DNA from 2 places in the Achromobacter pulmonis genome. Region 2 is predicted to be linked to the other one. Evidence: predicted binding sites of a transcription regulator. Region 2 holds the regulator's gene; the other holds the start of a gene.
The links. The regulator LexA, encoded in region 2, represses DNA repair genes until DNA is damaged. The targets are predictions, from matches to a motif close to ACTGTATNNNNATACAGT.
Positions count from the first base shown of each region.

Region 1: the regulator LexA is predicted to act here: its motif matches at 5,017-5,034, upstream of K2W61_RS00905 (PA0069 family radical SAM protein).

Region 1 covers NZ_JAIFOT010000001.1:177,296-184,703, forward strand. Annotated here, with positions in the region: gene rsgA (ribosome small subunit-dependent GTPase A) at 1-628, shown strand, start outside; gene K2W61_RS00885 (CoA pyrophosphatase) at 732-1,463, opposite strand; gene rplS (50S ribosomal protein L19) at 1,587-1,967, opposite strand; gene K2W61_RS00895 (DMT family transporter) at 2,199-3,071, shown strand; gene K2W61_RS00900 (hypothetical protein) at 3,129-3,557, opposite strand; gene K2W61_RS00905 (PA0069 family radical SAM protein) at 3,630-5,009, opposite strand; gene K2W61_RS00910 (sulfate adenylyltransferase subunit 1) at 5,222-6,520, opposite strand; gene cysD (sulfate adenylyltransferase subunit CysD) at 6,564-7,408, opposite strand, start outside.
Region 2 covers NZ_JAIFOT010000001.1:4,152,865-4,160,272, forward strand. Annotated here, with positions in the region: gene clpX (ATP-dependent Clp protease ATP-binding subunit ClpX) at 1-1,120, shown strand, start outside; gene lon (endopeptidase La) at 1,368-3,818, shown strand; gene lexA (transcriptional repressor LexA) at 3,932-4,582, opposite strand; gene K2W61_RS19145 (amino acid aminotransferase) at 4,742-5,941, opposite strand; gene uvrB (excinuclease ABC subunit UvrB) at 6,019-7,408, shown strand, end outside.

The DNA.
Region 1 (7,408 bases), 4.0 Mb from region 2:
GACCTTCTCCGATGACCTGACCGGCCGCGCGCTGGCCGGCGCCTGGAGCGCCGGCATCGCCCCGCTGATCATCCTGAACAAGACCGACATTGCCGACGCGCTGCCCGCCGCCCGCGCGCGCCTGGCACCCATCGCCGCGCTGGGCGTGGACATCGTCGAGCTGAGCGCGCTCGAACCCGAAAGGGTGCACGCGCTGCTGGCGCCGCGCCTGGCCGGCCGCACCAACCTGCTGCTGGGACAAAGCGGCATGGGCAAGTCAACACTGCTGAACGCGCTGGTGCCGGACGCCGCCGCGCCCACTCGCGAGCACTCGACGGCGCTGGACATGGGCAAGCACACCACCACCAGCACCCGCCTCTATCACCTGCCCGCGCCGGGGGGCGACCTGATCGATTCCCCCGGCTTCCAGGCCTTCGGCCTGCAGCACCTGAGCCGCGAGGACATCATTCGCGGCTTCCCGGAATTCGCCACGCCGATCGAATCCTGCCGCTTCTACAACTGCACCCATCGCCATGAACCAGGCTGCGGCGTGGTCGCGGCGCTGGATGCAGGCCGGATCGATCCCGCGCGCTACGCGCTGTACCTGCGCATCCTGGACGAAAACCTGGCGGGCCAGCAGCGCTACTGAGACATGGCGGACAGCCGCGGGCGCGGCCAAGCCGTCGCCATGCCGACGGCGATCGGATCAACGACAAGCGCCACGGCGCCAGACCCGACGCGCGGCCGCCATCTCAACGCGGCTGGAAACCGTTGCGCACCAGGTGGTACAGGTTGCGCAGCATGCCGGCGGTGGCGCCCCAGATGAAGTGCCGGCCATAGGGCATGCCGTAATAGCGGCGCACCCGGCCGTCTTCCAGCCGCGCCTCGTACAGGCGATGATTGGCCGGGTCCATCAGGAACGACAGCGGCACTTCGAACACCTCGGCCACTTCGAAGGCGTCCGGAGCCAACTGGAAGCCCGGTGTCACCAGCGATACCACGGGAATGATCGAGAAGCCGGTGGCGGTCAGGTACGGAGGCATGCTGCCCAGCACTTCGACATGATTGGCCGGCAACCCGGTTTCTTCCTGAGCCTCGCGCAACGCGGCAGCGATGGGCGTGGCGTCGCTGGTTTCGATGCGGCCGCCCGGAAAACTGATCTGGCCCGCGTGGTCATGCAGGTGTGCCGCGCGCTGGGTCAGCATGATGTGCACCCCGTCGGCGCGCGTCACCAGCGGAATCAGGACAGCGGCGGGCACGGGGGCGCCCTCCCGTCCGGGATAGCGCAGGTCGTTGTCGCGCGACAGTTCGAGCGTCCAGGTGGACGGCTGGCTGAGCGTGCCGCGCAGTTGGTCGGGTGTCAGCAGGCCGGCCGGCACCGCCACCAGCGAATCATTGGCGACCACCCAGGGTTGCGACGCCGGGTCGAACCCGGGCCGCACCAGCGGCCGGCGTGGCCGCGCAGAAGACGAGGAATCAGACATTCGGCTTTTCAAAAAGAAAAAGGCACCCTCGCAGGTGCCTTTTTAACCCGGAAACCCGGGCCGGACGATAACGCTGGATGGCGTGTGCGTCCGACACTGGTAGGGCCGTGTGCCGATAAGCGATCAAGCCGCCGAGGCTTGCTTGCTGACCAGCTTTTCCTTGATACGCGCCGACTTGCCCGAGCGGTTGCGCAGGTAGTACAGCTTGGCGCGGCGCACGTCGCCGCGGCGCTTGACTTCGATGCCGGCGATTTGCGGCGAGTACAGCTGGAACGTACGTTCCACGGCTTCACCCGACGAAATCTTGCGCACGGTGAACGCGGAGTTCAGGCCGCGGTTGCGCTTGGCGATCACGACGCCTTCGAAAGCCTGCACGCGCTTGCGGGTGCCTTCGACGACATTCACGCTCACGATGACGGTGTCACCAGGAGCAAATTCAGGCTTGGCTTGGCCGCCGGTCAGACGGGCAATCTCTTCCTGTTCCAGGATAGCGATAAGGTTCATTGAGAACTCCTAGATCATCATGCCTTTGCGGACTAAAAGCGCTTTGCCGTTCGATGTTGTTCGGGCCGTAGTCAATCACGGCCGTGTACCGCAAGCAGAGGATGAGATTTGGCAAACCAATGATTCTACACCAAAAACCGCCAGGCGCCTCAGGTAAGATGAGGCCCTGCCCGCGGTTTGCGGTACCCTAGCGGTTTCTGTAACAAACACGTCATAAGACGCTGTTCCCCCATGTCGTATTCGTCCCTGTTATTGGTCGTCCTGGCGGCGATGGCCCACGCAACGTGGAACCTGCTCGCCAAACGCGCGGCCATGGTGGGCGCCCCGTTCGTCTTCGCCTATGGGTTGTGTGCCTCGGTGCTGTATGCGCCCTGGGTCATATGGGTGTTGCTGCACGACGGCATGACCTGGACCTGGCCCGTGGTGGGAGCGATCCTGACATCCAGCCTGTTGCATCTGGGCTACAGCCTGTGCCTGCAACGTGGCTATCAAGTGGCCGATCTGTCGGTGGTTTATCCCATCGCCCGCGGCACCGGTCCCCTGCTTTCGACCACCGGCGCCTTTCTGTTGCTGGGCGAACCGGCCACGGGCACTGGCATCGCCGGCATGCTGTGCGTGGTGATCGGGGTGTTGCTGATCGCCACGCAGGGGCGGCTGTCGATTTTCCGCAACGCCCAGGCCTGGGTGGGCGTGCGCTGGGGCATGGTGATTGGCCTGTTCATCGCCGCCTACACCGTGGTGGACGCCTATGGCGTGAAGGTGCTGCTGATCAGCCCGGTGCTGTTCGACTGGTTCACCTGTGTCACCCGCACCGCCATGATGACGCCACACATGATGAAGCGCCGCGCTCAATCATGGGCCTCCATGCGCGGCCATTGGCACCTGGCGTTGGCAGTGGGCTTGCTGTCGCCGCTGGGCTACATCCTGGTGCTGTATGCGCTGCGCAATGGCGCGCCGCTGAGCCTGGTGGCCCCGGCGCGGGAAATGTCGATGATGCTCGGTACCCTGGCCGGGATGTTCCTGCTGCGCGAGAAAGTCGGCCCTGGCCGCCTGGCGGGCTGCCTGTCGATCCTGGCGGGCGTGATCCTGCTGGGCTCGACCTGAACGCGAAGCGGCCCTCGGGCGTGACACGCCACGGCCGGCCCGCACCACGGTGCGGCCTCAAAAACCGCCGGCCACGCCCAGCCACATGAGACCGGGAATCATCGCGCCCCATGCCAGCACCAGCACCACATCCAGCACCATGCGCTTCACGCTGACCTGATCCGACACCGGTTCGACCGTGGCGTTGCCCAGGCAGCGCCCACCGGCAGCGGAAGCGTCCTGGCCGGCAGCCGGCGGGAACGGCCACTTGCCCGGCAACGTGCCGGTGCGCTCACGTTTGCGCGGCTCGACTTGGGCAGGGGCATCCACGCGGGGCCCCGCAGGCAAGGCTGGTTCCGTGGTGGCGGCCGGCACGCCCATCCACGGCATCGCCAACCCGGTGAAACGGGCGCCGATGGCGCGGGCGCGCTGGGCCGCGCGGCGCAACGGGGACAACGACACGGCGGCCAGATCGTCCGGCAGGACGGAGAGTTGAGCGGTGTTCATAAGGAACTCCTTGTAACGCGATCAGGAACCACGGCGACACGCCGCGGCGGCAACCCGGGGATGACCCACGGATCAATCGAACAACGACAATTGCCCGGCAACCATGGCGCGCAACTGGCGCGCACCGCGCCCGTAGGCGCCAGCCACGGGCACGGCACTGGCAAAAGGGACCCCTGAAGACGCTTGCGCGCCAACCGGGGATGGGAAAACGGGAACATCTGCTGTACCGGCGGGCAATGGCGGCTGGAAGTGATCACAGTCGAGCGCCAGGCGGTGACGGTTCAGCCCCAGCTTGCGGGTGGCCACGGCGAAGCGCTGGCGCAGCAGGTCGGCCCAGATGCCGGTGCCGCGCATGCGCGAACCAAAGTTGGGGTCGTTGCGGCGGCCGTTGCGCAGGTCTTCGATGCGATGCAGCACGCGCTGGGCGCGATCCGGGTAATGGGCGTTGAGCCAGTCTTCGAACAGGGTTTTGACTTCCCAGGGCAGCCGAACGACGGTGTAGCTGGCGTAGTGGGCACCGGCAGCCTTGGATTCCTGCAGGATGTGCTCCATGGCGTCATCGTTGATGAACGGGATCACGGGCGCCACCAGCACGCCGACCGGCACGCCGGCGGCGGTCAGGTTGCGCACGGCCTCCAGGCGGCGCCAGGGAGCGGCGGCGCGCGGTTCGAGGGTGCGGGCCATGTCGGCATCGAGCGTGGTGATGCTCATGTAGACCACCACCAACTTCTGCTCGGCCAACGCGGCCAGCAGGTCGAGGTCGCGGGCCACCAGCGCGTTCTTGGTGACGATGGTTAGAGGGTGACGCGTTTCGAGCATCAGCTCGAGCATGCCGCGCGTCAGGCGCCAATCGCGCTCGATGGGCTGGTAGGCGTCGGTGGCCGAGCCGATGTTGATGGGCGAAGGCTTGTAACCGGGCCGACTGATTTCCGCCCGCAACGCCTGGACCGCGTTGGCCTTGGCCACCAGGCGGGTCTCGAAGTCGAGGCCGGGCGAATAGCCCAGGTAGGAATGGGTCGGGCGGGCGTAGCAGTAGACGCAGCCGTGCTCGCAGCCGCGGTAGGGGTTGACGGCAACGTCGAAGGGAATGTCGGGCGAGTCGTTGCGCGACAGGACCTTGCGAGCTTCTTCGGCGGTGACGGTGGTTTTGGGAGCGGCCGGCGCAATGCGGGCATCCGGCAGGATGGGAATGACCGTAGCCGGCGAGCCGGGGCCGCTGCGGCGCGCTTGGCCGCCGGGAACATCTGCGGCAAATGCGGGGGAATTATCGGGGACAGTGTCGACGAAATCGGCCGGGAGGCCCGAGGCAGACCAGCCATCGTCGATCCGCACGCGGTCGTCTTGCTGGAAGCGATGCCGAACATTAGTAACCGCACCCCGACCGCGCAAGGCGGCGGGGGCGGCAGCCGGGGACCCAGAACCGGCGGGAAAAGAATGATCGGTACGTGCCATGGAAACTACTGTACAAAAACACAGTGGTTTTAGCAAGCACCAAAAGCCTTTTCGTAAGACAACCCCACTTTACCGCAAGACGAAGATGGCGTCCGGACAATTCGATTCCACGTTGCGATATTGCCCGGAAAGCCGCGCCAGCATTGACTTTGGAATAAAAGCAACACCCAAAGCCGGCATCCGGGGAAGGCTCCGCCCCCCCCCTTCGTGGCTTATCGCAGCATGCCGGCTGCCGCGGTCTGGTGCGTGGCCTCGTCGATCAGGATGAAGGCGCCCATGGCGGGCACATCGGCATAGCGATCGACGGCCAGCGACTCGCGCGTGGTGAACGTGACGCGGCCGATGTCATTCATGCGCAGCGTGCCTTCGGTGTTCTCCACTTCCTGCAATTCGTGGATGTCTCGATGCGTGAGGACGGCGCGGATCTTCGCCGACGTCAAGCGCGTGCCGTGCTTGAGCAGATACTTGCGCGCGGGGTTGAGCGCCTGCGCGTCGAGCCAGCAAAGCTCAGCCTCGAATTCGCGCGCCACCTGCGCCGGCGCCGACCCATGCACGATCACATCGCCGCGCGACACGTCGACATCGCGGTCCAGCACCAGCGTGACCGAATCACCCGCCACCGCCTCGTCCAGCGCGCGATCGAACAGGCGCACTGCCTGCACCCGCGCCGTCACGCCCGAGGGCTGCACCGCGATCTCGTCGCCGGGACGCAGCACGCCGCTGGCGACGCGTCCCGCGTAGCCGCGGAAATCCTCCTTGAGACTGCCATCGTGGCGCGCCACCCATTGCACGGGAAAGCGCAGCGGTCCGGCGCGACCATCGGCCGCCAGATCGAGCGACTCCAGCAACGTCAGGAGCGGCTGGCCCGCATACCAGGGCGTCTTGTCCGACCGCGTCACCACATTGTCGCCATTCAGCGCCGACAACGGCAGCGCGTCGAAATGTTGGATGCCGAGCTTGTCCGCCAGCGCGGCGTAGGCATCGCGGATGCGCGCGAACACGGCCGGGTCCCAATCCACCAGATCCATCTTGTTGACCGCCACCACGATGTGGCGGATGCCCAGCAGCCGCGCGATGGCGCTGTGGCGCTTGGTCTGGGGCAGCAGTCTGCCGTCGGCGGCGCGGGTGGCGTCAATCAGGATCACCGCAACGTCGGCGGTGGACGCGCCGGTCACCATGTTGCGGGTGTACTGCTCGTGGCCCGGCGCGTCGGCGATGATGAACTTGCGCGCCGGCGTCGAGAAGTATCGGTAAGCCACATCGATGGTGATGCCCTGCTCGCGCTCGGCCTCCAGGCCATCGGTCAGCAGCGAGAAGTCGATGCCGCCCTCGGCCACGCGCTTGTATTTGGCGCGCGAGATCGCGTCGAGCTGGTCGGCGAACACGCCCTTGCTGTCGTACAGCAGGCGGCCGATCAGCGTCGATTTGCCGTCATCGACCGAACCCGCGGTGATCAGGCGCAGCACGCCCGTGTCGGCGCCGGAAAGAAAAGAGTCGTTTACTGCGTTCATATGCGTCCCCTGTGGGCCGGCCTGGCGCCGGCCGCTCCTGCGATCAGAAATAGCCTTCCTTCTTGCGGCGCTCCATCGAGGCCTCGGAAGTCTGGTCGTCCATGCGCGTGGCGCCGCGCTCGGTGATGTCCGTGACGGCGGTCTCGGCGATGATGGCGGCGGTGTCGGCGGCGTCCGAGGCCACCGGGCAGGTGCAGGAAATGTCGCCGACGGTGCGGAAGCGCACCGACAGGCGCTCGACCGTATCGCCCTCCTGCGGCGGCGTCAGACGCGTGACCGGCACCAGCAGGCCCTTGCGCCGCACCACCTCGCGCTCGTGGCTGAAGTAGATGGGCGGTAGCGCCAATTGCTCGCGCTGGATGTACTGCCAGACGTCCAGCTCGGTCCAGTTGGAGATCGGGAACACCCGCATGTTCTCGCCGCGATGCACCTTGGTGTTGAACAGGTTCCACAATTCCGGGCGCTGGGCCTTGGGATCCCACTGGCCGAATTCGTCGCGGAACGAGAAGATGCGTTCCTTGGCGCGCGCCTTTTCCTCGTCGCGGCGGGCGCCGCCGATGCAAGCGTCGAAGCCGAATTCCTCGATCGCCTCCAGCAGCGTCACGGCCTGGGCCGCGTTGCGCGAATCGGTTTCGCGGCGCAGCACCACGCTGCCGCGCTTGATCGAGTCTTCCACGCTGCGCACGATCAGCGTCTCGCCCAATTCGGCCGCGCGGGCATCGCGAAAGGCGATGACCTCGTCGAAGTTGTGGCCGGTGTCGATGTGCATCAGCGGAAACGGAAAACGCCCGGGACGAAAGGCTTTCTCGGCCAGGCGCAGCAGCACCACCGAATCCTTGCCGCCCGAGAACAGCAGCACGGGCTTCTCGCTTTCGGCCGCCACCTCGC
Region 2 (7,408 bases):
TCGTTCCGAACTGCCCACTCCGGCTGAAATCAAGACGTTCCTGGACCAGTACGTGATTGGGCAGACCTCGCCCAAGCGCATGCTGGCGGTGGCGGTCTACAACCACTACAAGCGCATCCGCCACGGCGAGATCAAGGGCGACGAAGTCGAGCTGTCCAAGAGCAACATCATGCTGATCGGCCCCACCGGGTCGGGCAAGACGCTGCTGGCGCAGACCCTGGCGCGCATGCTGAACGTGCCGTTCGTCATGGCCGACGCGACCACGCTGACCGAAGCCGGTTACGTCGGTGAAGACGTCGAGAACATCATTCAGAAGTTGCTGCAGAACTGCAACTATGAAGTCGAGAAGGCGCAGCGCGCCATCATCTACATCGACGAGATCGACAAGATTTCCCGCAAGTCCGACAACCCGTCGATCACTCGCGACGTGTCGGGCGAGGGGGTGCAGCAGGCCTTGCTCAAGCTGATCGAAGGCACGGTGGCCTCGGTGCCGCCGCAGGGCGGGCGCAAGCACCCCAACCAGGACTTCGTCCAGGTCGACACGACCAATATCCTGTTCATCGTGGGCGGCGCCTTCGACGGGCTGGAGAAGGTCATCCGCGACCGCACCGAAAAGTCCGGCATCGGTTTCTCCGCCTCCGTGCGCGCCAAGTCCGAACGTGGCGTGGGCGAGCTGTTCTCCGAGGTCGAGCCCGAAGACTTGATCAAGTTCGGCCTGATTCCCGAACTGGTCGGCCGCCTGCCGGTGGTCGCCACGCTCGACGAGCTTGACGAGGCCGCCTTGGTGCAGATCCTCACCGAGCCCAAGAACGCCCTGCTCAAGCAATTCCAGAAGCTGTTCGCGATGGAAGGCGCCGAGCTGGACGTGCGCCCCGCCGCGCTCAAGGCCATCGCCCGCAAGGCGCTGCGCCGCAAGACCGGCGCCCGCGGGCTGCGTTCCATCATCGAGCAGGCCCTGCTCGACACCATGTATGACCTGCCGTCGCAAGGCAACGTCAAGCGCGTGGTGCTCGATGAAAACGCGATCGAGGGCGAAGGCAAGCCGCTGCTGATCTACGCCGACGAAGAAGGCACCGCCGAAAAGCCCGAGCGCGGGGAAGTCCGCGACGCCGCGGCCTGACGGATATTTCAGAAAAACCCGTTTCCGAAACGGGTTTTTTTGTCTCCGGCCCCCGATTGAACGCACACTGGCGGGGCGTGTCCAATAAAAAGATACCGGCGCCGTTTTTTTTGCCGTTTTGTTTATCCGGCCGCCGGGATCTTGAATTTTCGGCTATTGTTCCCATAACAGACGTAACTGATGGGGCTGTCCGGGTATTCCCGGTCATCCTGTCCCCGATACGCCGAGTCATACCGAGGAACCTCCTATGTCTGCCAGCCAGACCCTGCCTTCCGACCCGATCGACCTCCCCCTGCTGCCACTGCGCGATGTCGTAGTGTTCCCGCACATGGTCATCCCGCTGTTCGTCGGCCGTCCGCGCTCTATCCGCGCGCTCGAGGTTGCGATGGAAGCGGGCAAGAGCATCATGCTGGTGGCCCAGAAATCCGCCGGCAAGGATGATCCCACTCCCGAAGACGTCTACGAGATCGGCTGCGTCGCCGGCATCCTGCAGATGCTCAAGCTGCCCGATGGCACCGTCAAGGTGCTGGTCGAAGGTACCCAGCGTGCCCGCATCAACAGCATCGAAGACGCCGATTCGCACTTCACCTGCCAGGTCACCCCGATCGAGCCGGACGCCGTCCAGGGCTCCGAGACCGAGGCCCTGCGCCGTGCGATCGTGGCCCAGTTCGAACAGTACGTAAAACTCAACAAGAAGATCCCACCGGAGATCCTGACCTCGCTCGCCGGGATCGATGACGCCGGTCGCCTGGCCGACACGATCGCCGCGCATCTGCCGCTGAAGCTCGAGCAGAAGCAGAAGATGCTCGAGATCGTCGGCACCTCCGAGCGCCTCGAAGGCTTGCTCACGCAGCTGGAAACCGAAATCGACATCCTCCAGGTCGAGAAGCGAATCCGCGGCCGCGTGAAGAAGCAGATGGAAAAGAGCCAGCGCGACTACTATCTGAATGAGCAGGTCAAGGCCATTCAGAAGGAGTTGGGCGAAGGCGAAGAGGGCGCCGATATCGAGGAGCTCGAAAAGAAGATCATCGCCGCGCACATGCCCAAGGAGGCGCGCAAGAAGGCCGATGCCGAGCTCAAGAAGCTCAAGCTCATGTCGCCCATGTCGGCCGAAGCCACCGTGGTGCGCAACTACATCGATACGCTCATCAATCTCCCCTGGAGGAAGAAGAGCAAGATCAACAATTCCATCTCCAACGCCGAGACCGTGCTCGACAACGATCACTACGGCCTGGAGAAGGTGAAGGAACGCATCCTCGAATACCTCGCCGTGCAACAGCGCGTGGACAAGGTCAAGGCGCCGATCCTGTGCCTGGTCGGTCCTCCGGGGGTCGGCAAGACCTCGCTGGGCCAGTCCATCGCCAAGGCCACGAACCGCAAGTTCGTGCGCATGGCGCTGGGCGGCGTGCGCGACGAAGCCGAGATCCGCGGCCATCGTCGTACGTACATCGGCTCGATGCCCGGCAAGATCGTCCAGAACATGTCGAAGGTCGGCGTGCGCAATCCCCTGTTCCTGCTCGATGAAATCGACAAGCTGGGCATGGATTTCCGCGGCGATCCTTCGTCGGCGCTGCTCGAAGTGCTGGACCCGGAACAGAACCATACGTTCCAGGACCACTACATCGAAGTCGACTTCGATCTGTCGGACGTCATGTTCGTGGCCACCAGCAACACGCTGAACATTCCGCCGGCCCTGTTGGACCGGATGGAAGTGATCCGCCTGTCCGGCTACACCGAGGAAGAAAAAATCCACATCGCCCGCGACCATCTGCTGCCCAAGCTGATGAAGAACAACGGCGTCAAGGAGTCCGAGCTGACGGTCGACGACAGCGCGCTGCGCGATATCGTGCGCTACTACACCCGCGAAGCCGGTGTGCGTGCGCTCGAACGCGAAGTGGGCAAGATCTGCCGCAAGGTGATCAAGCAACTGCTGACCCAGAGCGACCGCGCCAAGGCCGAAGGCAAGCCCTTCGAGGTCAAGCCGGTCAACGTGACGGGCGACAACCTCAGCGATTACCTCGGCGTGCGCCGCTACACCTTCGGCATGGCCGAAAAGGAAAACCAGATCGGTCAGGTGACCGGCCTGGCCTGGACCGAAGTCGGTGGCGACCTGCTCACGATCGAAGTGGCGGACATGCCTGGCAAGGGCGTGATCCAACGCACCGGTTCGCTGGGCGACGTGATGAAGGAATCGGTCGAGGCGGCCCGTACGGTGGTGCGCTCGCGGGCACGGCGCCTGGGCTTTGCCGACAGTGTGTTCGAGAAGCACGACATGCACGTGCACGTGCCGGAAGGCGCGACGCCCAAGGACGGCCCGTCCGCTGGTATCGCGATCACCACCGCCATGGTGTCGGCGTTGTCGCGCATCCCGGTGCGCGCCGACGTCGCCATGACCGGCGAGATCACGCTGCGTGGCGAAGTCCTGCCGATCGGCGGCTTGAAGGAAAAGCTGCTGGCCGCGCATCGTGGCGGCATCAAGACGGTCTTGATTCCGGAAGAAAACGTCAAGGATTTGGCGGAGATTCCGGACAACGTCAAGAACCATCTTGAGATCGTGCCGGTGCGCTGGATCGACAAGGTGCTGGAGCTGGCCCTGGAACGCCTGCCCGAGCCGCTGGCGGAAGACGAAGCGGTCAAGGAACCGCTGGTCGCCAAGCCGGCCGAACCTGGCTCGACGGACCCGGTGCTCAAGCACTGATCCCGTCCCGAGGCGGCCCGCTAGGGTCTGCCCAAAAAGAAACCCCGCACGAGCGGGGTTTCTTTTTTTAGCGCGGCCGTTGGGCCGGCGTCCGTTCCCGGAAGGGGCGGGACTCAGTGCAGGGCGTGCGGGCGGATCAGGCCGACGGCAATGCCTTCCAGGGCGAATTCCTGGTCGGCTTCGACCACGATGACGTTGAAGTCGGGGTTCTCGGGCAGCAATTCCACGCGGCCGTTCTGGCGCTGCAGCCGCTTGACGGTGACGTCGTCGCCCAACCGGGCCACCACGATCTGGCCGTTGCGTGCTTCAGAGGCCTTCTTGACGGCCAGCAGGTCGCCTTCGAGGATGCCCGCATCGCGCATGCTCATGCCGCGCACCTTGAGCAGGTAATCGGGAGCCTGGGCGAACAGGCTGGGATCGACGCCGATCTCGCGCTCGACATGTTCGGCGGCCAGGATCGGGCTGCCGGCCGCCACACGGCCCACCAGCGGCAGCAGCAGTTGTGCCAGGCCGGGCAAAGGCAGCGGCGCCTGGGCCGGCGCGGAGGAGGCGTCTTTCAGGCGGATGCCGCGCGAGGCGCCGGCGGTGAGCTCGATGGCGCCCTTGCGCGCGAGGGCCTTGAGATGGTCTTCGGCCGCGTTGGGCGAGCGGAACCCCAGGGCCTGGGCGATCTCGGCGCGGGTGGGCGGAAAGCCGGTGCGCGCGACGGTTTGCCGGATGAGGTCCAGGATTTGCTGTTGACGATCAGTGAGTTTGCTGGCCATGGCGGTGATCCGATTCGAAGCGGACTGTACATATATACAGCGGCATTCTGGGGGACATAACGCAAAAATGCAAGCGCTGATCAGATCGCGGCGGCGGCCGCCAATGAAAAACGGGACCCGTGGGTCCCGTTTTTGGATACTGCCTGCCTTCTGGATGCCCTACAGCACCGCAGCGATGCCCTTGGCCACCTGATCGATGTTGCCGCTGTTGAGCGCGGCCACGCAGATGCGGCCGCTGGAGACGGCGTAGACGCCGTGCTCTTCACGCAGGCGGTCGACCTGGGCCGAGGTCAGGCCCGAATAGGAGAACATGCCGCGCTGCTGCAGCACGAAGCTGAAGTCCTGCTTGCCGCCGTGTTCCTTGATCTTCTCGACCAGCTGCTTGCGCATCAGGCGGATGCGATCGCGCATCGCGCCGAGTTCTTCTTCCCACATGGCGAACAGCTCGGGCGAGTTCAGCACCGTGGAGACGATGGTGCCGCCGTGGGTGGGCGGGTTGGAGTAGTTGGTGCGGATGACGCGCTTGAGCTGGCTCAGCACGCGGGTGGCTTCGTCCTTGCTGCCGGCCACGACGGTCAGGGCGCCGACCCGCTCGCCGTACAGCGAGAACGACTTCGAGAACGACGAACTGATGAACATGGTCAGGTCGAGATCGGCGAACAGGCGCACGACTGCCGCGTCTTCATAGAGGCCGTCGCCGAAGCCCTGGTAGGCGATGTCCAGGAACGGCACCAGCTTGTTTTCCTTGACGACCGCGGCGATCTGCTTCCATTGGTCGAAGGTGGGGTCAACGCCGGTGGGGTTGTGGCAGCAGGCGTGCAGCACGACGATGGTCTGGGCCGGGGCGGCCTTCAGGGCGGCCAGCATGCCGTCGAAGTTCAGGCCGCGGGTGGCAGCATCATAGTAGGCGTAGGTGCCCACTTCGAAGCCGGCGCGTTCGAACAGCGCGCGGTGGTTCTCCCAGCTGGGATCGCTGATCAGGACCTTGGAGGCCGGCAGCAGCTGGCGCAGGAAGTCGGCGCCGATCTTGAGGGCGCCGGTGCCGCCCAGGGCCTGGGTGGTCAGGACACGGCCGGCGGCCGCCAGCGGCGAGTCCTTGCCGAGCAGCAAGGCTTGCGCGCCCTGGTTGTAACCGGCGATGCCTTCGATCGGCAGGTAGCCGCGGGCGGCGGCGGCCTCGACGCGGGCGATTTCGGCCTTGCGCACCGCACCCAGCAGCGGAATGCGGCCCTGGTCGTCGTAATACACGCCCACGCCCAGATTGACTTTACCGGGGCGGGTGTCCGCGTTGTATTGTTCGTTCAGGCCAAGGATGGGGTCGCGCGGCGCGAGTTCGACGGAATCGAAAAGGGTGCTCATGGGACTCTGCTGAGGGTGAGTGGACGCAGTCGGAAGTGCTGTGGATAATGGGGGGTTTACCCTGGGAACAGTCTAGCATGCCTAAGAGCCCGATAGACCCGAGCGCGGCGGGTGCCGCGGCCGCTGAAGCGACGGCCGTTGCCGTCGCCGGGGCAACCGCAGGAGCGAACGCCGGGGCGACAGGCGGCTATGTCGATTTTCCCGGCAGCCCGTTTCACTTGTACCAGCCCTATCCGCCCGCTGGCGACCAGCCCAACGCGATAACGGGGCTGGTCCAGGGTGTGCAGGACGGCCTCATGTACCAGACCCTGCTGGGTGTGACCGGTTCGGGCAAGACCTACACCATGGCCAACGTCATCGCCCAGCTCGGGCGGCCGGCGCTGGTGTTGGCGCCCAACAAGACCCTGGCGGCGCAGTTGTACGCGGAGATGCGCGAGTTCTTTCCCAAGAACGCGGTGGAGTACTTCGTCTCGTACTACGATTACTACCAGCCGGAAGCCTACGTGCCCACGCGCGACCTGTTCATCGAGAAGGACTCGTCGATCAACGAGCACATCGAGCAGATGCGCCTGTCGGCCACAAAAAGCCTGCTGGAGCGGCGCGACACCATCATCGTCGGCACCGTGTCGTGCATCTACGGTATCGGCAACCCGGGTGACTACCACGCCATGGTGCTGATCCTGCGCGCCGGCGACCAGATCTCGCGGCGCGAGATCCTGGCGCGGCTGGTGGCCATGCAATACACCCGCAACGACGCGGAATTCACGCGAGGCGTGTTCCGCGTGCGTGGCGAAACCATCGACATCTTTCCGGCCGAAAGCGCCGAGCTGGCGCTGCGCCTGACGCTGTTCGACGATGAAATCGAAAGCCTCGAGCTGTTCGATCCGCTGACCGGCCGCATTCGCCAGAAGCTGCCGCGCTTCACGGTCTACCCTGGCTCGCACTATGTGACGCCGCGCGATACCGTACTGCGTGCCATCGAGACGATCAAGGAAGAGCTGCGCGAACGCACCAAGCGCTTCGTCGACGACGGCCATCTGGTCGAGGCCCAGCGGCTCGAGCAGCGCACCCGTTTCGACCTGGAAATGCTGCAGGAACTGGGCTTCTGCAAAGGCATCGAGAACTACTCGCGCCACCTGTCGGGCGCCGCGCCGGGCGAACCGCCGCCAACCCTGATCGACTACCTGCCGGCCGATGCGCTGATGTTCATCGACGAAAGTCACGTCACCATTGGCCAGCTCAGCGCCATGTACCGGGGCGACCGCTCGCGCAAGGAGACCCTGGTGCAGTATGGCTTCCGCCTGCCGTCGGCGCTGGACAACCGGCCGCTCAAGCTCGAGGAATTCGAGGCCCGCATGCGCCAGTGCGTTTTCGTGTCGGCCACGCCCGCGGCCTACGAGAAGGAGCACGCCGACAATGTGGTCGAACAGGTGGTGCGTCCGACCGGCCTGGTCGATCCGATTGTCG